4 regions of the Allocatenococcus thiocycli genome follow, and region 1 is predicted to be linked to each of the others. Evidence: predicted binding sites of a transcription regulator. Region 1 holds the regulator's gene; each other region holds the start of a gene.

What was found. The regulator CRP, encoded in region 1, controls carbon source genes, mostly activating them, when cyclic AMP is high. The targets are predictions, from matches to a motif close to TGTGANNNNNNTCACA.
Region 2: the regulator CRP is predicted to act here: its motif matches at 2,076-2,091, upstream of cdd (cytidine deaminase).
Region 3: the regulator CRP is predicted to act here: its motif matches at 1,817-1,832, upstream of ectA (diaminobutyrate acetyltransferase).
Region 4: the regulator CRP is predicted to act here: its motif matches at 3,747-3,762, upstream of L9Q40_RS18600 (NupC/NupG family nucleoside CNT transporter).

What each region holds. Positions count from the first base shown of each region.
Region 1 covers NZ_CAKLCK010000007.1:4,258-10,035, reverse strand. Annotated here, with positions in the region: gene astD (succinylglutamate-semialdehyde dehydrogenase) at 1-1,006, shown strand, start outside; gene L9Q40_RS03915 (DUF1338 domain-containing protein) at 1,391-2,182, shown strand; gene crp (cAMP-activated global transcriptional regulator CRP) at 2,283-2,915, opposite strand; gene L9Q40_RS03905 (phosphoribulokinase) at 3,156-4,025, opposite strand; gene L9Q40_RS03900 (YheU family protein) at 4,163-4,375, opposite strand; gene L9Q40_RS03895 (hydrolase) at 4,462-5,469, opposite strand; gene L9Q40_RS03890 (TIGR02444 family protein) at 5,638-5,778, opposite strand, start outside.
Region 2 covers NZ_CAKLCK010000030.1:111,479-117,256, reverse strand. Annotated here, with positions in the region: gene purT (formate-dependent phosphoribosylglycinamide formyltransferase) at 1-936, opposite strand, end outside; gene cdd (cytidine deaminase) at 1,084-1,971, opposite strand; gene L9Q40_RS12315 (LrgB family protein) at 2,301-2,978, opposite strand; gene L9Q40_RS12310 (CidA/LrgA family protein) at 2,980-3,354, opposite strand; gene sbcB (exodeoxyribonuclease I) at 3,413-4,834, opposite strand; gene L9Q40_RS12300 (hypothetical protein) at 5,381-5,778, shown strand, end outside.
Region 3 covers NZ_CAKLCK010000051.1:161,171-166,948, forward strand. Annotated here, with positions in the region: gene proW (glycine betaine/L-proline ABC transporter permease ProW) at 1-35, opposite strand, end outside; gene proV (glycine betaine/L-proline ABC transporter ATP-binding protein ProV) at 40-1,227, opposite strand; gene ectA (diaminobutyrate acetyltransferase) at 1,932-2,465, shown strand; gene ectB (diaminobutyrate--2-oxoglutarate transaminase) at 2,501-3,766, shown strand; gene L9Q40_RS21530 (ectoine synthase) at 3,782-4,168, shown strand; gene L9Q40_RS21535 (aspartate kinase) at 4,259-5,683, shown strand.
Region 4 covers NZ_CAKLCK010000045.1:28,481-34,258, forward strand. Annotated here, with positions in the region: gene L9Q40_RS18575 (DNA polymerase III subunit psi) at 1-322, shown strand, start outside; gene rimI (ribosomal protein S18-alanine N-acetyltransferase) at 395-850, shown strand; gene prfC (peptide chain release factor 3) at 1,017-2,606, shown strand; gene L9Q40_RS18590 (DUF5363 family protein) at 2,760-2,942, shown strand; gene L9Q40_RS18595 (TatD family hydrolase) at 2,929-3,702, shown strand; gene L9Q40_RS18600 (NupC/NupG family nucleoside CNT transporter) at 3,907-5,190, shown strand; gene deoC (deoxyribose-phosphate aldolase) at 5,741-5,778, shown strand, end outside.

The sequences.
Region 1 (5,778 bases):
AAACGGCCACATTGTTCCTGCTCTTTTAGCTGGTAATACAGTTGTATTCAAGCCATCAGAGCAAACGCCTTGGACTGGCGAGCTGGCGATGAAACTGTGGGAAGAAGCAGGTCTGCCTAAAGGTGTGATTAACCTGGTTCAAGGCGCGAAAGAGACTGGTATTGCCCTAGCGGATGCGAAAGGCATCGACGGTGTCCTATTTACCGGTAGTGCAAACACTGGCCACATTCTGCACCGCCAATTTGCAGGTCAACCTGGCAAAATGTTAGCGCTAGAAATGGGCGGTAACAACCCAATGGTTATCTCTGATAACTACGGTGATCTAGACGCAACGGTTTACACCATCATTCAATCTGCATTCATCAGTGCTGGCCAGCGTTGTACCTGTGCTCGTCGCCTGTACGTACCGTTTGGTGAAAAAGGTGATGCATTGATTACTAAATTGGTTGAAGCGACGAATAAGATTCGCGTAGACCAACCATTTGCAGAACCAGCACCGTTTATGGGACCACAAATTTCTGTTGCGGCGGCGAAGTTCATTCTTGATGCGCAAGCTAACCTACAGTCACTGGGTGGAGAGAGCCTAATCGAAGCGAAAGCAGGTGAAGCGGCGTTTGTTTCTCCGGGCATCATTGATGTGACTAATATCGCTGAGTTGCCAGATGAAGAATACTTCGGCCCACTGCTGCAAGTTGTACGTTACGAAGGCTTGGAAAAAGCAGTGGAACTGGCGAATGATACTCGCTTTGGTCTTTCAGCAGGTTTGGTTTCAACCGACGACCAAGAGTGGGAATACTTTGTCGACCACATCCGCGCTGGTATCGTAAACCGCAACCGTCAGTTGACCGGTGCAAGTGGTGACGCGCCGTTTGGTGGTCCTGGTGCATCTGGTAACCTTCGTCCAAGCGCATACTACGCGGCTGACTACTGTGCTTACCCAATGGCATCAATGGAAGGTGGCGAAACACTGCTTCCTGCGACATTGAGCCCAGGTGTAGAACTTTAAGTTTCAACAATAGAGCCACGACGGTACTTCGTGGCTCGGATTGCCGATGCATCATTAAAGTATGGAGTCTTAATGAGGTCGGCATGAAAATAATTAAAAAATGAGTGTACGACTGACTGATACTTCATCACAGGTTAGGCTGCTCGTTCATTATTCTGGACAGTGTTATACCAATCGTAGTAAATAACTGACCATTCTAACTTGTTAAAACGCTCGATAACTGCGTTAGAATTTTTGATTGTAGAGTAACTACTTATCGAAAATTCTGTCTTGTTCTCAAACGTTTTTCCTACGTTATTTATGCTCTCTTACTTACTGTGATTGGTATTGGCTGTGAACGAGCCGCCAACATTCTTACCCTACATCTCGTAACAAGGAGCCGTTATGACCCCTGATGTGTTATTTGAATCTTTATGGCAAGACTACATTCAGCGTCTTTGCCCCTCTGCTGCTAAAGTTCATCAACTTCTTCAAGAAGATGAGCCTTTGATTAACGACCATATTGCACTGCGCACATTCAATGTTGAGCCTCTTGGCATTGAGACGCTGGCGAAGCCATTTCTAGCGATTGGTTACAAGGCGTGTGGTGACTATGTATTTGAAAGCAAAAAGCTGGTCGCTAAGCACTACGAGCACCCAGACCCAAAACAGCCTAAAGTGTTCATCAGTGAGCTTAAAGTAGAAGAGTGTTCGCCAGAGCTACAAGCGATTGTTGCTAAACTGGCAGCACAAGTGGATGCAGATAAACTCGCAGATAGCGCATTTTTACATGGCGGCCGCTTATGGGATCTCAGTTTTGCAGATTACCAGGTTTTGGCAAAAGAGAGTGAATACGCGTCCTGGCTGGCGGCTCATGGATACGGCGCTAACCACTTCACGGTCAGTGTAAATCAACTGAATCAGCATGATGAAGTGAAGCAAGTGAACGATCACTTACGCCAAGCTGGATTTGTGATTAACGAGTCGGGTGGCGAAGTGAAAGGCTCGCCTGAAGTCTTGCTTGAGCAGTCTTCAACCATGGCAGATAAAGTGCCGGTTAACTTTACTGAAGGCTCTGAAATCATTCCGGGTGGTTTTTACGAATTCGCGAAACGCTACCCAATGGACAATGGTGAGCTTTATCCGGGTTTTGTTGCAGCTTCGGCTGATAAAATCTTTGAGAGCACTAACGGTTAAGGCCTTCTCGGCTAGCAATACGTTTTCCTAACCTAAATAAAAAGCCACCAATGTTGCCATTGGTGGCTTTATTCTTTATTTGCGTTACTCGAATCTTAGATTAACGAGTACCGTAAACTACGATAGTTTTACCGTGCGCAGAGATTAGATTCTGCTCTTCTAGCATCTTCAAGATACGACCAACTGTCTCACGAGAACAGCCAACGATTTGACCGATTTCTTGACGAGTGATCTTGATTTGCATGCCATCTGGGTGAGTCATCGCGTCTGGTTGTTTTGCAAGGTTCAGAAGCGTCTGAGCGATACGACCAGTTACGTCTAGGAACGCTAGGTCACCCACTTTTTGGCTGGTTACTTGAAGGCGACGAGCCATCTGCGCAGAAAGACGCATTAGGATGTCTGGGTTTACTTGGATAAGCTGACGGAATTTCTTGAAAGAAATCTCAGCAACTTCGCAAGGAGATTTAGCTCGAACCCAAGCTGTGCGCTCTTGGTCTTCCTCGAATAGACCAAGTTCACCAATAAAGTCTCCTTGGTTTAGGTAAGAAAGGATCATTTCCTTACCTTCTTCGTCTTTGATAAGAACCGCAACAGAACCTTTAACGATGTAGTACAAGGTTTCAGCTTTTTCACCTGCGTGAATCAGCGTGCTCTTTGAAGGGTACTTATGAATGTGACAGTGTGAAAGAAACCACTCTAATGTCGGGTCGGTTTGAGGTTTACCTAGAACCATAATATCTCACTTCCTCTGCAGGGTACGCTTGCGCTATCCATATTTTAGCTAAGCCTGAATCAGGCTTACTAGAATAAGAGCACTTTTTATATGCTGCAAGCTATCTTGTGTTTCGGTAAGAAATAGTATCCTTTTTCTAGGATGATTTCTTGATTTTAATCGTGCCATGGTTGCTATTTTGTACGCAAAACTGTGCACATGATCACGGTATGAAAAGTAAACACTCCGAAAGCGAGATTTTTAGCCAATTTTTCCTGTTTCTATCAGTTGTTGTAGGATAGGCCTCACGATCAGCTCCATTGCAAAACTCATCTTACCGCCCGGCACGACTATCGTGTTGTGACGTGACATAAACGAGCCGTCAATCATGGCCAACAGGTAAGGGAAGTCGACATTCTTGATCCCACGTAGTCGAATGACCACAAAACTTTCATCCAGACTCGGGATGCCTTTCGCGTTGAGTGGGTTCGATGTATCCACGGTTGGCACGCGCTGAAAGTTGATATGAGTACGTGAAAACTGCGGAGTAATGTAATTCAGATAGTCATCCATCGAGCGTACGATGGAGTCCATGACGGCCTCTCTTGAGTGGCCGCGGTCACGCGTATCCCGGACGAATTTTTGGATCCATTCCAAGTTCACAATCGGTACCATGCCAATCAGAAAATCGACATGTTGCGATACATTCACTTCACCATCGACCACGCCACCATGCAGCCCTTCATAGAAGAGTACGTCGCTGTTGTCTGGTAGGTCTTGCCACGGGGTGAAAGTGCCTGGCATCTGGTTATACGGTACTGCTTCATCAAAGGTGTGCAGATAGCGACGTATGCTGCCAGTACCTTCTTCGCCATATTGGCGGAAAAACTTTTCCAAGCCAGGAAAGTCATTGGCCTGAGGACCAAAGTAGCTGATGTGTCTGCCTTGCTCGCGCGCTTTACGAATTTCGATATCCATTTCCGGGCGAGTAAAGCGATGGAAGCTGTCACCTTCAACCCAGGCTGGTTTGACGTTCATCATATTGAACATCTTACGGAAGGCTTCAGATGTAGTGGTCGTGCCGGCTCCGGATGAGCCGGTAACTGCAATAATTGGGTGTTTAGCTGACATGACAAACCTTGTCGAAAATTACTTTCCTTTAAGTGCAGCAGGCATCTACTGCACAAGTGATGGTCCACTATAGCACGTAACAACGGCTTGTCATCGGGTGGGGTACGGTAAAGTGTGAAGGGCTTGGGGAAAAGAACCTAGTACTTTGCTTTTAATTGAATATCCACCGTTTCATGCAGTTCGGAATACACGATAACCGCTTCGCCTTTCTCTAGCTGTAATTTAACTTGGTCGATCTTATCTTGCAGAGATACTTCCAGCGTGCCGTAATCTGTCCCTTCACGCAGAACAAATTCACGAATCAGGTTTTCCAGTGTTTCTGGCGCAATGTCTTGCCAAGGAATGATCATAAATACCTCAAAATTTTATGACGAATGGGTAGGATTTGTTGACCTTTTCAGCAAAAAATCAGTTCTAAAGGCCAACTTCTCCAAGTCTACTGTGTCTTACGTTTCGATACAGCAGAAAGGTGATCCGCAGCGATACTCTCGTAATAGGATGGCAACGCTTCTTCGAGCCAAAACTTCGGCTTTAATGCAGACCCTGAGATAAAACCAACATGGCCGCCGTGCTCATACAGGCGATAGTCAATATTGGCGGGCAGTACAAACTTAGGGATAACCTCATCAGTCATAAATGGGTCATCCTTAGCGTGAATGATCAGCGTCGGCAATTTTATTTGTTGTAACTTGCTCAACCCAGAGCATTGGGTGTAATAGTCCTGAGCATCTTTAAACCCATGCAGAGGGGCGGTGATCAAATCGTCGAACTCTTGTAAGCGCGTGACACGCTTGATTGAATTGTAAGAGAGCGCCAGCTCACCATGGAGTAACGTGTGCTTTTGTAAGGCGTTCCGTTTTAAAGATGAAAGCAAATAGCGGCGGTAAACCTTGGAAAAACCCTGTTCAATGCGGTTAGCGCAAGCCGCTAAGTCGAGAGGAGCAGACACAATCGTTGCCGCTTTCAATATCGGGTTATCTGGATATTGCGCTAAGTAGTTTGCCAGCATGTTCCCCCCTAAGGAAATACCAATGGCGACTTTAGGGTTGTCCGGAAATTGCTTTTCAAGATGTTCAAGGAAAAAGCGAGCGTCTGTCACTTCTCCTGAGTGATAAGCGCGGGCTTTTTTGTTTGGCTTCCCGCTACAGCCACGAAAGTGCATCATCACCGAAAGCCAGCCAGACTGAGCAAACGCGTTCATGAGTCCGTTGGCATACGGGCTGTAGAAGCAGCCTTCCAAGCCGTGAAACAGGATAAAAATAGGTTTGTGCTGCGCGGTTTCTTTGTTTGGATCTTCACTCCAGGCGATATCGAGAAAATCGCCATCCGTGGTATCCAGCGTTTGCCAGACAGGGGCAAACAACGCTTTTTTACGAATAAAGCGTGGTAGAAGGGTCTGGAGGTGTGGGTTTTTCATCCCAGCGGCTGCTAAAAATTGTGTCATACCTAACTGCTCTTATGCGTCCTCCAACATCCATGGGAGAACTTATTAATATAATCCTTTATAAATATTATAGGTACTTTATACCTAAATGACTTCAAGATGCAGGATTCAGAGTGTTGTCACCGGAGCCAGTTCAAGGAACCAGCATTCCACGTTGTTTATTGCAATTTATGGATGCTTTGGCGGGTGAATATTTGGCACTGGGATAGCAAAAGCTTGTTGTAAATGTTCACCGCCTAACTGACGGCAATATCTGAGCGTGAGAGGATCACCGTCGTTTTTTATCAGGCTGAGCGAGTTGATGCAGTC
Region 2 (5,778 bases), on a different contig from region 1:
CTGGTTGATCGGCATACCGGTAAATGCGCGCACGTGCAGTGCAAACTCAGACATTTCTTGAGAAATCAGCGTAACCATACCTGTGTCATGTGGACGAGGAGAAACTTCGTTGAAGATGACTTTATCGCCCTTCACAAACAACTCAACACCAAAAATTCCGTAGCCGCCAAGTGCATTCACTACTTTTTCCGCAGTGTATTCCGCTGCTTTGATGGCTTCTTCTGACATCGCTTGAGGCTGCCAAGATTCGCGGTAGTCACCATCTTCTTGACGGTGACCGATTGGTGCGCAGAAGTGTACGCCGTCAACCGCACGTACGGTTAGTAGGGTGATCTCGTAATCAAAGTCAATGAAGCCTTCAACAATGACACGACCAGCACCAGTGCGGCCACCTTCTTGAGCGTAGTTCCATGCTTTTTCAATATCAGCTTCTGATTTAATGACACTCTGGCCTTTACCAGATGAGCTCATCACTGGCTTAACTACACAAGGGATACCAACAAATTCAACAGCGGCTTTGAAATCGTTGAAGTTGTCTGCAAATCGGTAAGGGGAGGTAGTAAGCTCAAGCTCTTCAGCAGCTAAACGACGAATACCTTCACGATTCATTGTAAGCTTAGTCGCTTTTGCTGTTGGAACGACATTCAGACCTTTTTCTTCTAACTCAACCAGTTTATCGGTCGCGATAGCTTCAATTTCAGGAACAACATAAGCAGGTTGCTCTTTATTGATGATTTCTTGTAATGCTTGACCATCCAACATATCAAGCACGTAGCTGCGGTGAGCGACTTGCATCGCCGGTGCATCCGCATAACGGTCACACGCGATGACTTCCAGACCTAGTCGTTGGCATTCAATCGCGACTTCTTTACCAAGTTCGCCAGAGCCTAAAAGTAATACACGAGTAGCGTTTGCGCTGGTTGCAGTACCGAACATATCGTTCCCTTACAAAATAAAGTGATGAGACAGAATTTGCAGGGGATCATACTGAATTTTTATCGTAAAGCAAACGTTTGCGTATGGTTTTTTGCTAATAAAAAAGCTCTACATCATGTAGAGCTTTCATCGACATCATTATGTAAATTACACGTTAACGAAACTTAGTGGAATGTCGGGATTCAACGCTTCTAACGTTGATTGCGTATCAGCAAGATGACTGATCTTACCTTCTGAATTTTCCACTAAAGCGGCTGCTTTGATGTTATCAAAGGTTTCACCCGCCAGTAGTACCTGAATCAAAGCAACTTGAAGAGGAGGAAGGCTCGGGTTAAACGCCGCATTCTCTGCGTAAGCGCCTTGGAAAACGCGACCATCAGCAAGCTCTAACGCCAGTCCACTCAGGTTATTGGTGTAAGGAGCATGGCTCATGTTCATCGCATCGACGGCTTTTTGAATCAACGCATCGTTCTCATCACATTCGAACTGATGCTTAACTTCTGCCATTAAGCCAGATTTGATACCCAAATCGGCCGGGCCAAATGCTTCAGGCAGATATTCATGTAATGATTTTTCTTCACGCTCTGGCAATTGGACTTTTAAGTCTTTCGCTGTAGACAGCTCGTTCATGAACTGACGACAGTGGCCACAAGGGCTAAAGTTAATCGTGATGTCTTTAACACCGCGTTCACCCTTCATCCAGGCGTGGCTGATTGCAGATTGTTCTGCGTGAACTGTTTGGCCAAGTTGAACGCCAAGGAACTCCATGTTTGCGCCGAAGTAGAGACGGCCAGAAAGTCCGCGAACAATGGCACCAACATAAAACTCAGAAATAGGCGCGTAAGAATAAGCAGCGGCAAAAGGAAGCAGAGCAACACGCAGCTCTTTGTCAGATAGAGCGGTAGCAGACAGTAACTGCTCAAACTGCTGTGCTGAAAGAGTAGCATCAAAATCGTCGGCTAAAACGATAGGAGCAAGTTGGTTTGAAAGTGCTTCAGGTGCGCTTGCTAGCGCTTGTTCAATGCGACTTTTCATGTTGAATCCTTGTTATTGCATGGACAGTTATTCTATGCAAAGTGGGAAAATGTTCTGTGCTTTAGATCACGCAAAGTAATGCAATTAAAATTCACGTTACATAATTAGAGTGAAGTCACACATGTATTCGATTGCACAGGCGCTGAATGTTACGTCGATCTCTTAACTATATTAACTCATACACATATCGCCAAGTAATGAGGCTTTGATCGTCGCTCTATTACATGTCCAAGAGGTAAGGTTGCGAACGGATTTCAATCTATCGAGGGAGACTTGGAGAGAATAGGTGAAGACCTGCCCAGATGATAGGCAGGCCGAAAACTTGATTCTTATTGATATAACCAGACAGCCAGAGCAAAAAAGCTCGGAGCCAGAACCGACGTAATAATGCCGCAAAGCACTAACGCCAAAGACGAGAACGCCGCGTCTGCTGGTTGTTTCTCAACACACGTCGCGGTACCCAGTGCGTGGGACACCGTACCCATGGTTAAACCTCGGGCAATAGGATGCTTGATCCCAATCAGGTTGTAGATAGGGTAAGCCACAATCGCACCCAACAAGCCAACTAGAAGAACTAAAATCGCCGCAACTGCCGCTTCACCACCAAGGTGGCTGGAGATTTCCATCGCAATAGGGGTGGTCACTGATTTACCAACCAAGCTCGCGATCAAACTTAACTCGGTGTGAAACGCAACGGCGATGAGAGTTGCCGTCATCATCGACATCACACTACCCAAAACACAAGCGAAGGTAATGATGCGCCAGTTTGCTCTGATCTGAGGAAGCTGCTCATATAACGGGTAAGCTAGCGCCACAACGGCTGGTTGTAGCAGGAAACTAAACACTTCGTTGTCGGCGTAATAAGTGTCAAACGGCACGTTCAAGTAGGTCAACAACGGAATAATGACCGCAATACAAATAAGCAGTGGGTTAACAATTGGATGGTTCGCTTTAATCGCAATCTGACGTGCAACAAGGAAAACAACAATAGTGAGTAAAATCCACATATTAGTGTTTCTCCTTTAGCAAATAATCCAACAGCCATGCGAGACTCACCAGCACAATTAAGGTGCCGCCGACCGCACTTGCAAGAATAGGTAGTGCGTTGGCGAAAAGCATGTCGAAGTGATCCATCAGGCCAACACTAACTGGAACGAACAATAAGATCATGTAGCGAATAAACAGAGTTGCGCCAGTCTTTACCCACTCTACTTTGACAATCCCGGTTGCCATAGAAAGGAATAACAGGATCATGCCGATAACACTGCCTGGGACGGAAGTGTCAGTAAATCTTTGAATAGTAACTCCGATCCCAAGTGCTCCCATGATGAGAAAGAGGGAAACGAGCAATTGGGTCAGTTGTAATAATCGATCTTTTATCATTTGGGCAGCATATAAAAACGACAAGCGCACCTGACGGTGCCCTTGTAAAAGTAAGAAATTAAGAGGCGAGGCTCTCTACGTAACGATAAACGGATTTTAATAGTGCTATTTTCTTTTCGTCACTTTCATGTTCGTGAACTAAGTTTTCTAAATTCAGCATATACTCTTCGATTTGGCTTTCAAACACTTCACGGCAGTGCTGTGCCCAACGTCTTTGTTCCTGTTCGTCTAGCGTGCCAGGGAAGTTTCGAGCACGGTAACGGAACAACAGTGGTTTAATGCGCTTGTCATCGAACTCAATATCCAGAGCGGCCAGATTATTCGGGTCGGTCTCGCGAATAATATCCATCGCTGCGCGATCCGCTGGAGAGAAAAAGCCATCGTACAGTTGAGTATCCACATCATCACTTTTTTCAAATGTGCGCTCAACAGAAAACAGGCTGATCAGCTTTTCTCGAATCTCTGGGTGCTGACGCAACAGAGCCAGATTGTTCAAGCATTGTTGACGGTCAATGCCGATAGACTCCGCGTTTTCAGCCGTCAGTGTTTTCGCTGGTGCCAGAATAGGGCACTTATTCAAGTGAACAAGTTTAACTGGTACAGGCAGTAAATCACCGAGATCTTCTCGCTTGGTGTACAACCTTTCGTGCAGCTCTTCCGCAGACAGCTCTAGGATAGGTTGCGGATCTTTGGCTAAATCAATCGTGATAACCGCGTTGTTGTTCGTCGGATGCCATGCAACAGGCACAATCCAGCTTGTGTACTGACACTCGCGTCCTAACATTCCAGAAACGTGCATCAAAGGCGTCATATTAACGATATCAACCAATTCATTCAGCTTACGTTTTTGACGCATGGAGAAGAAGTAATCAAACAATTTAGGCTGAGCAGCTTTAACTTTCTTCGCCATCTCGATCGTTGCGATAACGTCAGCCATGGCATCGTGTGCATTGCTGTGTTCAATACCGTTGGCAACAGACAAATGCTCAAGTTTGAAGCTAGGAAAGCCTTCTTCATTTTCTGGCCACTCAACACCTTCTGGTCGAAGTGCATGACAAGCGCGCAGCACATCAAGTAAATCCCAGCGCGAATTGCCGTTCTGCCAACTCCACGCGTACGGGTCAATGAAGTTGCGGTAACAGGTGTAACGCGTCACTTCATCATCAAAACGAATACTGTTGTAACCCAAACTGGTGGTATTGGGTTTGGATAACTCAGCATGAATTTTAGCAATGAACTCAGGCTCAGGCAGACCTTCCTGCACCGCCTTTTGTGGGGTAATCCCAGTAATTAAAGCAGCTTCAGGAGAAGGAAGGTAATCAGCAGGTGGCTGGCAATACATAACTAAAGGCTCGCCGATGATATTGAAATTTTCATCTGTGCGAACACCAGCGAATTGACTCGGACGATCTTTTGCAGGGTTTGTTCCCCAAGTTTCGTAGTCAAAGAAGAAAAAAGTGGGCTGATTATCTTGGTGCATTCTGCTTACCGTTTACGGAACCGATAAGAGTATTAGACCATTCAATGCCTTAACTCGCAACGAAAGATGCAAGGTAAAGTTGTGAATATGAAAAAGCAGATAAGTGCCCATCGGCTTGATTTTTCCGCAACTATTGTGAGCCCAATTTGAAAGGTTACGCGATAACTTAATCTTTCCTCAGTGGCGAGCCCACGACTTCCGCCGCAGTATTTCTACCATTTGTTCAGAACTCGGCACCATGCCGCACTAACTGAAAAAATGCTCGGGCATGAACTGGTCGGCGTAATGGCGATTTATAACAAGCATGACTGGCTATCAGACCAAAAAAAGGCATACGGAAAGTTTGGAGAAGCGTTGTTTACGCAAGTGCAAAAAGAGTTAGAACATGAAAAAGTTGCAGTGAGTTATCATTCTTATTGCTTATCAAATGATTGCATAGGTCACTAACTCACTGATGTGCTTTGAAGCTACGAATGAAAGTCGGCATGATAGTGGAAATCAAGACAGCTCTAAGTCGCTAATAAGTGTTATACATTTGGAGAAAATATGTCAAATACACCAATATATAATGGAAAACCAACAGCTTACCTAGATCACAACATCTTGGACCTCTTTGTTAAGCACGGAATGATCGACTTTGCTGTTATCTTGCGTGATTCTTTCCAAGTCATCTATTCAGATGAAACTCTTAAGGAAATCAAGCGTTCCGGAAGTCACGCTGAAAGGTTTCTTAATGTGTTAAATAACTTAAATGCTTTTCACTTAAAACTAGTTCTAACACAAAGTTTTGAACCAACAGGTGATGCAACAATTACTCAACGCGATGCATTTGAAGCATTCCGAGAATATTGTGAACAAGAGCCTGTTTATCAACAATTACAAGACTCAGTTTTTCAATCTAGCTTTAAGTTATTTGGCGGCCGAAAAGGAGACTCATTCGAAGA
Region 3 (5,778 bases), on a different contig from region 1:
GCCCACGGATCGTTATTTGTTTCTTCTGATGACATTGCCTTACTCCTTGTCTAGTGTTTGCAGAAGACGTGATTTCGTCACAACGCCAAAGTAAGTCCCTTGTTCATCGACAACGGGTACAGCATAAGGAACGTCAGCAACCACGCCTAAAATATCGTTAATCGACTGGTGTGGTTGGAGGGTGACATCGTTCTCTAACTGTGCGCTGGCTAAGGAGCGATTTTCTTTGTGCGCTGAGCGTAATGACTCGAGCGAAACAATGCCGGAGTAGCGGCTGGATTTGTCGATGACAATACCGTATTCACGATCATGGTCCATGAGTATCTGCATTGCAGATCCCGGACCGTCGTTATCCGATTTTTTAAACACGGCTGCTGGCTTTTTACGAGCGATATCTTTAACCGTCAAAACACTGGCTATGTTTACGCCGCGGAAGAAGGCTTCTACATAGTCGTTAGCGGGGTTGTGAAGGATTTCATCCGGTGTACCAACTTGAACAACCGCACCATTTTGCATGATCGCAATTCTGTCACCGATTCGCATCGCTTCGTCAAGATCGTGAGAAATGAACACGATTGTTCGCTTATCGTCATTCTGTAAACGGATAAGCTCGTCTTGCATTTCAGTTCGAATAAGCGGGTCGAGGGCAGAGAATGCTTCGTCCATCAGAAGAATGTCAGGGTCACAGGCAAGTGCTCTTGCTAAGCCTACACGTTGCTTCATACCGCCTGACAGTTCATCCGGAAATGACTCAGCGTAAGTATCTAACCCTACGCGCTCTAGCGCAGACAGAGCGCTGGCTCGTCTTTTCTCTACATTAACTCCGGACAGCTCAAGACCAAAGGCGGCGTTTTCAATCACCGTCATATGTGGCATCAGTGCGAAGCTTTGGAAAACCATTGAGATGTTATTACGACGGACTTCTCTTAGTTCGTCTTCAGAGATGTGGGCGATATCTTCACCTTTTAGGTAGACACTCCCTCTGGTTGGTTCAATCAATCTATTTAGAAGGCGGACAAGAGTGGATTTACCTGAGCCAGAAAGACCCATGATTACGAAAATCTCGCCTTCGTTGATGGAAAGAGAAACATCGTTTACACCGACAGTTAAACCAGTCTGCTCAAAGATATTGTCTTTATCGACACCTTTGTCGATGAGTGAGAAAGCACGCTCTGGGTTTTCACCAAACACTTTATAAAGTCCCTTAACTTCCAGTATGGGGTCCATGTAATCGTCCTTTTTTGCATCTAACGTTTTGTACTCTAATTAATTTTTGAAAAAATATCAACGAACTAGGTGAAAATGTGATTTTTGCTCCAACTGTATTGAGCTTATTGCTAGTAACGCGCTTTGGGTTATTATGTTCTTTAAAAACATAGTGTTAATGTGTTTATTTTGCCTTTTGTTTGGCCCTTAACCCAAGCGTAAATTAATTTTGAAGTTTATGAGACATTTTCATGTAGATATTGTGTCTACATCTCAACCAGTTTTTAAGATCTATCACCCTGACCTTAAATTTAGAGGTCAAATGTTTAGATGCCGAATGACTGGTGTGGAGGTCAGAGTTGAGATGCATTCGTTAGGGAAATTGTTTGAAATCTTGGATTAATTGCTCAGCAAGAAATGAGTTTGATTGCTTTTTTGCGTTGAAGGGGTCAAAAAGCACGCCTTAATTCATTGGCAGGCTTTATGTTCTCTCGAAAAGTAGGGCATGTGCAAAATTATATTTGCTAATTTATGCTTCTCCGCGCTATTAACAGCTTCCGGAGAAGATTAGAAATCAAATATTTTAATATATGGTTAATTAGCCATAAAGTGTGATTTAAGTCACATAAATGCGGTTATAATCCACGAATATTTGATTTTTGGTGGCGAGAGATGCCCATAATAATAGCGAAATTAATTAGACCTCAAAGGATATGAATTTTCACATGATCACATCAGCACCTTGGGTCCTCTATCCAGAAATTGAAGAGGAAACAAGAAACAAATGGATTTTTCGTGAACCTAAGATCTCTGATGGTGACGACATCTACAGCTTAATTGCAGACTGTCCACCGTTAGATATGAATTCTTCTTATTGCAATTTCCTTCAGTCAACACATTTTAGTAAAACCAGTATTCTGGTTGAAAGCAATAAAGATATCGCCGGTTTCATATCGGGCTATCAGAAACCAGATGAACCAGAAGTGTTATTTGTCTGGCAGGTTGCAGTTTCACCTCGTTACAGAGGTCACGGTTTAGCGTTTCGCATGTTAAAAGAACTTCTTACCAGAGAAGGTCTGAGTAGCGTGAAAATGGTAGAAACGACTATCACGGAAGACAACAAAGCCTCTTGGGCATTATTCAAAAAGTTAGATGCGATGAACGGCAATTCTGGCCAAGTAAGCACATTTTTGGATGAAGAAGCCCACTTTAAAGGCAAACACGATACAGAGTACTTGTATCGAATTCCCCTAAAATAATCCTCTAACTATAGGAATTAAAAAACGGTCTTATCATGGATATTTTCAAAAAGCAGGAATCCAACGTACGCTCATATTCAAACAACTTTCCAGTCGTATTTCGTAAAGCGAAAGGCTGCTGGCTGGAAACAGAACAGGGCGAACGCTATTTAGACTTCCTTGCTGGAGCGGGATCTCTAAATTACGGCCATAACAACCCTGTACTTAAGCAAGCATTACTTGAGTACATTGAAATGGACGGTATTACACATGGTCTAGACATGCACTCAGAAGCGAAAGCAACGTTTCTTGAAGCGCTGGACAACTACATTCTTAAGCCAAGAAAATTGGACTACAAAGTTCAGTTCACTGGGCCTACTGGTACTAACGCCGTTGAGGCAGCACTTAAGCTGGCTAAAAAAGTAACGGGCCGCAGCAGCATCGTCGCTTTCACCAATGGTTTCCACGGCTGTACAGCAGGCGCATTGGCGGCAACGGGTAACCAGCATCATAGACAAGGCAATGGTTCTAGCCTTCACAACGTGTCTCGTATTCCTTTCGAAGGTTACGCAGGCGTGGATGGTTTGGCTCTATTCGAAACCATGCTTAACGACAACTCAGCGGGCATGGACAAGCCTGCCGCTGTACTTCTTGAAACAGTACAGGGTGAGGGTGGCTTGAATGTCGCTTCAAACGAGTGGTTACAACGTCTAAGCAAAATTTGTAAAGCAAACGACATTCTTATGATTGTCGATGATATTCAGGCTGGTTGTGGACGTACGGGTACGTTCTTTAGTTTTGAGCCAGCAGGCATTCAGCCAGATATCGTAACCTTGTCGAAATCTATTGGTGGTTACGGTTTACCAATGGCGGTTGTGCTTCTGAAACCAGAGCTTGACCAATGGAAACCAGGTGAGCACAACGGTACATTCCGTGGCAACAACCACGCATTTATTACTGCCGCTAAAGCGCTGGAAATCTACTGGGCTAACGAAGACTTTGAAACGCACATCAAGCAGTGTTCAGAGCGTGTAAGCAGCGTTATTGAGCGTTGTGTACGTCGATTCCCACAAATGTTCGTGAAGCAGAAAGGTCGTGGCATGATGGTTGGTATCGAGTGTAACAGTGGTGACCTGGCATCAGAAATTGCTAAATCGTGTTTTGACAGCGGTATGGTCATCGAGACTGCTGGTCCAGACGACGAAGTGGTTAAATTCTTCTGTCCTTTAACTATCAGCGAATCAGAGCTCGATCAAGGACTAAGCATTTTTGAAAATGCCGTAGAAACTATCGCTGCAAAACACTTCAAACAAGCATCTTAATAAGGAAAATTAATAATGATCGTTAGAACACTCGAAGAGTGTCGCAACAGTGAGCGACGTGTAGTTTCAGATACTTGGGAAAGTGTCCGTATGTTGTTGAAAGACGACAAGATGGGCTTCTCTTTCCATATCACAACTATCTACGAAGGTACGGAAACGCACATCCACTACAAAAACCACTTAGAGTCAGTTTTCTGTATGAGTGGTGAAGGCGAGATTGAAGTGGTAGGTGGTGAAACCTATCCAATCAAACCAGGTACACTGTATATTCTGGACAAGAACGACGAGCACTACCTAAGAGCATATAAAAACAAAGAAATGGTAATGGCGTGCGTATTCAACCCACCTATCACAGGTGCGGAAGTACACGATGAGAACGGCGTGTACCCTCTTGTTGACTAAAACTAAATAGTCACTGTGAGGTGGGTTTCCACCTCACATTTCAATTCTCTCTTCTTTATTTTTTAAGTTACCAATCAAAAAAGGCTTAACATGACTTTTACCGTAGAAAAAATCGGCGGTACTTCAATGACAGCATTTGATGCTGTTCTAGACAATATTATTCTTCGTCCCAAGACACCATACAACCGAGTTTTTGTTGTATCGGCTTACGGTGGTATGACTGACGCGCTATTAGAATGTAAAAAAACCAGTAAAGCGGGCGTATACCAACTGGTTGCTAAGCGTGATGACTCGTGGGAAGAAGCGTTGGCATACGTAGAGAATCGTATGTTGCTGACAAACGAGAATATTTTCGCCGATCCAATGAATCGAATGCGAGCGGATAAGTTTATTCGTTCACGCATTTCAGAAGCGAAAAACTGTATCGCTAATATTTTAGAAACGTGCCAGTACGGCCAGTTTTCACTGCGTCACTACTTGCCTCAAATCCGTGAGTTTCTTTCTTCAATTGGTGAAGCGCACAGTGCTTATAACACCGCGTTGAAACTGAAAAACATGGGCATTAACGCTAAGTTTGTCGACTTGTCAGGTTGGGATACAACCGAGCCGAAGAGTCTTGATGAATCAATCAGTGAAGCTTTTGCTGATATCGATGTATCAAAAGAACTACCTATCGTGACGGGTTATGCATATTGTAAAGAAGGTCTTATGCATACGTATGACAGAGGCTACAGTGAGATGACTTTCAGCCGAGTTGCTTCGATCACGAAAGCGAATTTAGCGATAATCCACAAGGAGTATCACTTAAGTTCTGCTGACCCACGTGTTGTTGGTCCTGAGAAAGTATTGCCAATTGGCAGCACGAACTACGATGTGGCGGACCAGCTTGCGAACTTAGGGATGGAAGCTATCCACCCTAACGCAGCAGCGGGTTTGCGTGAAAGTGGTATCGAACTGCAAATTAAAAACACATTTGAACCTGAACATGAAGGTACTTTGATTTCTTCTGGTTACCGTCCAGAGGAAGACAAAGTGGAGATCATCGCGGGTAAGCAGAAAGTGTTTGCGTTGCATCTGTTTGACCAAGCGATGGTTGGTAAAGTAGATAACGTGAGTTACGAGCTGATGGAAATCATCTCAGATGCACACGTGACATTGGTTGGTAAAGAGATGAACGCCAACTCGATTACTTACTACCTGGGCGGTAATGCAGACAGCTTAAACAAAGTTCTGTATAAAGCGGAAAAATGTTACCCGAAAGCATCAATTAAAGGCCGTATGGTAGCGTTGATCTCAGCGATTGGTTCTCAGATTGAGACCAACAAAACCTTGGCGAAAGGTGTATTGGCACTGATGAATAGTGGTGTTACGCCAGTGGCTCTGCACTCATCATTACGAAATGTTAATGTACAATTCGTTGTGGGTGATAAAGAGTATCAGCGAGCGATTTGTGCACTACATGATGAGTTCTTCGAACCGGTTGAGAATGCTGAGTCGATAGAAGACGTTGCGTAAGTCAATTACACAACAAGACGTGATACAAAGGGAGCCTTTTTAGGCTCCTTTGTTGTTTGTGGCTTTACTGTGTTTATTTCGGCAATGAAAAGCGG
Region 4 (5,778 bases), on a different contig from region 1:
GGGCTATCAATCACCAGTGATTGATCTGCCAAGTGCTTGCAAGCTTCTACTGGTTTCCCCAATCTGTCCTGTGAATGAGTCAGCAATCCTATTCGAGAAAATACTTAAGAGTATGAAGCTAACCCTCGATCAAGCCATGCATCTGGAGCCTGAACGCTTCCCTTTACTAGGGGAGCATCAGTTGGAGTGGGTATGGTTCTCCGGGTGTGATGTGAATGGGGATCCAAACATCAAGCAACTCGCTTCACCATTACTTCAGGACATTGATGGGAACAACGAGCAAAAAAGAGCACTTTGGCAGCAAATTTGTTCTTATTCGTAATGCTGATAAAAGCCATGGTATGCGATACGAATCTAAGGCGTATCGCAAGCTAAGCGTTAAATAGGTTAAAAAATGACGATTGAAATTATCCCGATGTGTGACGCGCATTTGGAACAGGTTTGGCAAATCGAACAGCAAGCGCATTCTCACCCTTGGGCTGAGTCATTAGTTCGTGACTTATCAAGCCGAGGGGCTTGTCACCATGTGATGGTAGAAGGTGACTCGGTCCTTGGTTATTTTTATGCTCAGAACATTGTCGGAGAAGTAACACTGCTGAATATTGCAGTCGATCCTTCGCAACAAGGCAAAGGCCATGGTCAAAAATTGCTGGATGCATTTCTATATCACTGTGAGCAAGTAAAAGCAGAAAGTGCTTGGCTGGAAGTGAGAGAAAGTAACCACGCTGCCATCCACATTTATGAACAAGCGGGTTTTAATGAATTGGACCGCCGTTATAACTATTACCCTGCCAAAACAGGGAATGGTAAAGAAGATGCGATCATCATGAGTTATATCTTCTTCCATTAGTTACCCACAGACTTCATTCGGGATGTTGCCCCTAGAGCAATCAGTAGCCCATAAAGCGATCTGTTGCCCCTAAAGCAATAATAAGCGAGAATACCGCGCAAAATTGAATCTAAAATGTGCGTTTGCTTTTCAGGCAAGCATACAGACATCAAAGAAGACCAGTTTCATGTCAAATACACCTTTTCTAGGCGAAGTCTCTAAACGTAGAACATTCGCTATTATTTCTCACCCGGATGCGGGTAAAACAACCATTACCGAAAAAGTACTTTTATTCGGAAACGCGATCCAAAAAGCAGGTACCGTTAAAGGTCGTGGTAATGCTCAGCATGCTAAATCTGACTGGATGGAAATGGAAAAGGAACGTGGTATCTCTGTAACCACTTCTGTGATGCAGTTTCCTTATAACGATTGTCTGGTTAACCTACTGGATACTCCGGGGCACGAAGACTTCTCTGAAGATACTTACCGTACATTAACCGCGGTTGACTCTTGTTTGATGGTTATCGATGCAGCGAAAGGTGTCGAGGATCGTACTCGTAAACTGATGGAAGTTACGCGTCTTCGTGATACACCAATTGTCACCTTCATGAACAAACTTGACCGTGACGTTCGCGATCCAATGGAAGTTTTGGACGAAGTTGAAAACGAACTGGGCATGATGTGTGCGCCAATTACCTGGCCGATTGGCTGTGGTAAAGAGTTTAAAGGTGTGTACCACATTCACCGTGACGAGACGATTCTTTACGAATCTGGCCATGGTCATGAGATTCAGGAAGTTCGCATTATCAAAGGTTTGGACAACCCAGAGCTTGATGAAAAAGTCGGTGCAGATCTGGCAGAAAGCGTACGTGAAGAGCTTGAACTCGTAATGGGTGCTTGTCCAGAGTTCGAACTGGAATCATTCCTGACTGGTGAGCTAACACCAGTTTACTTCGGTACGGCATTAGGTAACTTCGGTGTTGACCACATGTTGGATGGTTTGACAGAGTGGGCGCCTGCGCCAAAAACTCGTCAAGCGGTTGAGCGTGAAGTTGAAGCGACAGAAGAGAAGTTTTCTGGTTTCGTGTTTAAGATTCAGGCAAACATGGATCCAAAACACCGTGACCGTATCGCCTTTATGCGTATCGTATCGGGTACTTACACTCAAGGCATGAAGATGAACCACGTTCGTCTAGGTAAACAAGTAAGTATCTCTGATGCGGTAACCTTCATGGCTGGTGACCGTTCACGTGCAGAACACGCTTACGCTGGTGATATTATCGGTCTGCATAACCACGGTACTATCCAGATTGGTGATACCTTCACGCAAGGTGAATCACTTAAGTTCTCTGGTATCCCGAACTTTGCACCGGAATTGTTCCGTCGTATTCGTCTGAAAGATCCACTAAAACAGAAGCAGCTGCTGAAAGGTTTGGTTCAGTTGTCTGAAGAGGGGGCAGTGCAGGTGTTCCGTCCACTGCAAAACAACGATCTGATCGTTGGTGCGGTTGGTGTGCTTCAGTTTGATGTGGTTGTGGCTCGTCTGAAATCTGAATACAACGTAGAAGCAATCTACGAAGGCGTAAACGTGGCAACGGCTCGTTGGGTTGAGTGTGGTGACGCGAAGAAACTGGATGAGTTCCAACGTAAGAATCAGAGCAACTTAGCACTTGATGGTGGTGACAACTTAACGTACATCGCGCCGACAATGGTTAACCTGAACCTAGCGAAAGAGCGCTTCCCGGATGTTGACTTCCGTGCGACTCGTGAGCACTAATCGACGTTAACTGAAGCTCGCTTACACCGCGACTGGATTTTAAAACGCCCTTGGCTATAGACTTAGTCAAGGGCGTTTTTATATCAGCAGAAATGATGTGGATTGGACGATATCCATTAAAGTAAATAAGTGATTAGAGATAGCGGAGTAAAAATGAATTGGTTGAAAAGAGGCATTAAGCGCTACGACGATTGGTGCAAAGAGATGGGGCTCACGCCGGATCAAAAACGCAGCTGTGTGCCTTATAGAAAAGATCCAGCTCATCAGAGTGAGGAGCCAAACGCAGCACCGAAATCTGCCGAGAGCAATAGAAAGTCACAAGATGAAGCTCTTTGATACGCACTGTCATTTTGATTTTGACGTGTTTCAGGATGATTTTGAGCACAACCTAGCTCTTGCTCAAGAACAAGGGGTGAGACGAATCCTGATACCCTCAGTCGGACCTTCAAACTGGTCACGCATTCAAACCTTAGCCGAGAAATACTCACACTTATACTATGCGCTCGGGTTCCATCCGTATTTTCTTGAAGAGAACTTTGAGCAGCACCTTGCTAAGCTGGAGCATTATCTCAAACAAAAGCCGCCACAGTGTGTTGCAATAGGCGAGTGCGGATTAGATTTTGCTATTGACGTCGATCCTCAGTTGCAAGAAAAGGTGCTTGAAACTCAATTTGAGCTCGCCAGACGTTTCGACCTTCCGGTCATTTTACATAGCCGAAAAGCGCACAATCGACTTATTCAAATGGTCAAAGCGGCGAAGCTACCTAAAGGCGGTGTCGCACATGCTTTTGCTGGTAGCTATCAGCAAGCGATGGAGTGGGTCAGATTAGGTTTTTTCATCGGTGTAGGGGGTACTATTACCTACCCACGAGCCCAAAAAACCCGCGACGCAATTCAAAAATTAGCCCTAGAAAACCTACTTATCGAAACAGACGCTCCAGATATGCCTATACTTGGATATCAGGGGCAGCCCAACCACCCGGCGAAACTCATTCATGTATTAAATGTGCTCGTAGAGTTGCGTAGAGGAGAAAAGCAATCGATTGCGTCGCAACTGTGGAAAAATAGCAATTTTGCCTTCTCAATATGTGAATAGAATTCAAAGAAACTGTTTAGATTCGAAAACGTTTTCCTTTTTATTGTGAGTTCTATCACAAAGATTGGTGAATCAATAATGAATCTTATGGGAAAGTGTGAGGGCGGCATTACTTTAATTGATGATGCATGAGTATAATTGCCCCGCTTTTATAGCTCCATTTTGTTACACGCCAATAAATAACTTATAAGGAAGTCATAAACTATGAGCCTGTTTATGAGCCTGGTTGGTATGGTTGTGCTACTTGCTATCGCACTAGCATTCTCATCTAACCGCAAAGCTATCAACTTTAGAACTGTGGGTGGTGCATTCGCTATCCAATTCGCATTAGGTGCATTTGTTCTTTATGTACCTTGGGGCCGTGATCTACTAAACGGTTTCTCTAGTGGTGTATCTAACGTTATCAACTACGGTAACGATGGTTCATCATTCCTGTTCGGTGGTCTTGTTTCTAACAAGATGTTCGAAGTATTCGGTGGCGGTGGTTTCATCTTCGCATTCCGTGTTCTTCCTACACTGATCTTCTTCTCTGCTCTGATCTCAGTTCTGTACTACATTGGCGTTATGCAATGGGTTATCAAGATTCTTGGTGGTGCACTACAGAAAGCGCTTGGTACTTCTCGTGCAGAATCAATGTCAGCAGCAGCTAACATTTTCGTAGGTCAGACTGAAGCACCGCTAGTTGTTCGCCCATTTGTTCCAAAAATGACTCAATCAGAGCTATTCGCGGTAATGTGTGGTGGTCTAGCTTCTGTTGCTGGTGGTGTACTAGCGGGCTACGCATCAATGGGTGTACCTCTAGAATACCTAGTTGCAGCATCATTCATGGCAGCACCTGGTGGTCTACTATTCGCTAAAATTCTTCACCCTGAAACTGATCAGCCTCATGAAAGTATCGAAGAGGCAATGGACGGCGGTGACGACAAACCTGTTAACGTAATCGACGCGGCAGCGGGCGGTGCAGCTTCTGGTCTACAACTAGCACTAAACGTAGGTGCAATGCTAATCGCATTCGTAGGTCTGATTGCTCTTGTTAACGGTATGCTAGGCGGCATCGGTGGTTGGTTCGGTATGCCTGAGCTGACTCTTGAGCTAATCCTGGGTTACGCGTTCTCTCCACTAGCATTCCTAATCGGTGTTCCATGGGCTGAAGCAGTAACTGCTGGTTCTTTCATCGGTCAGAAAATTGTAGTGAACGAATTCGTTGCATACTTGAACTTCACGCCTTACATCGGTGAAAACGCTCAAGTAATCGCAGCAACTGGTGAAGTAATGTCTGAGAAGACTACGGCTATCATCTCATTTGCACTGTGTGGCTTCGCGAACCTTTCTTCTATCGCGATCCTACTAGGTGGTCTGGGTGGTCTAGCGCCAAGCCGTCGTCCAGATATCGCTCGCATGGGTGTTAAAGCAGTACTAGCTGGTACGTTGTCTAACCTAATGGCAGCGACAATAGCAGGCTTCTGCTTAAGCCTAGCAGCTCTGTAATTTAGAACTGGTTTTTAATATATAGACGCCATATTAAATCATGCCCTGTAGCAAGAAATTGCTGCGGGGCTTTTTTCGTTTTCAGGGCTGAAAACTTTTAGTGCGTCAAATGTAAGGGGTCTTAACTGACGGACTAGAGAATAGAAACCTGGAAATTTTGAGATACAAACCGTTTGCGCTCTATTTGGTGCTACAGTTTTGCGATGAATATCTATAATGTAGACATCACAAGGTGGATACAACCTAATCGATGGGTAAATGAATTACCCTGAAATATTAGATCTCAACGGCATTTTGTTGGAGAGATATGATAGTAAAGACACCGCAATCATAGATTGTTGTGCCATAGGCCAAATTGGTACTGTGCGGTGACAAGGATAGCAATTGGCATAAGAAATTTTCGCTGTATATGCCGAGTCTTCATGGAACCAAGTCCGTTCATAAATAGACTGCTGAGTCATTTTTTACACAATCTCAACTCGTTGATTATAGTTAGAGTTGCGATGTAAGGCTGAGTAGTGAATTTTTTGAATATTGATCGGAGATAGAAATGAGCGATTTAAAAGCAGCAGCACTACGTGCACTAAA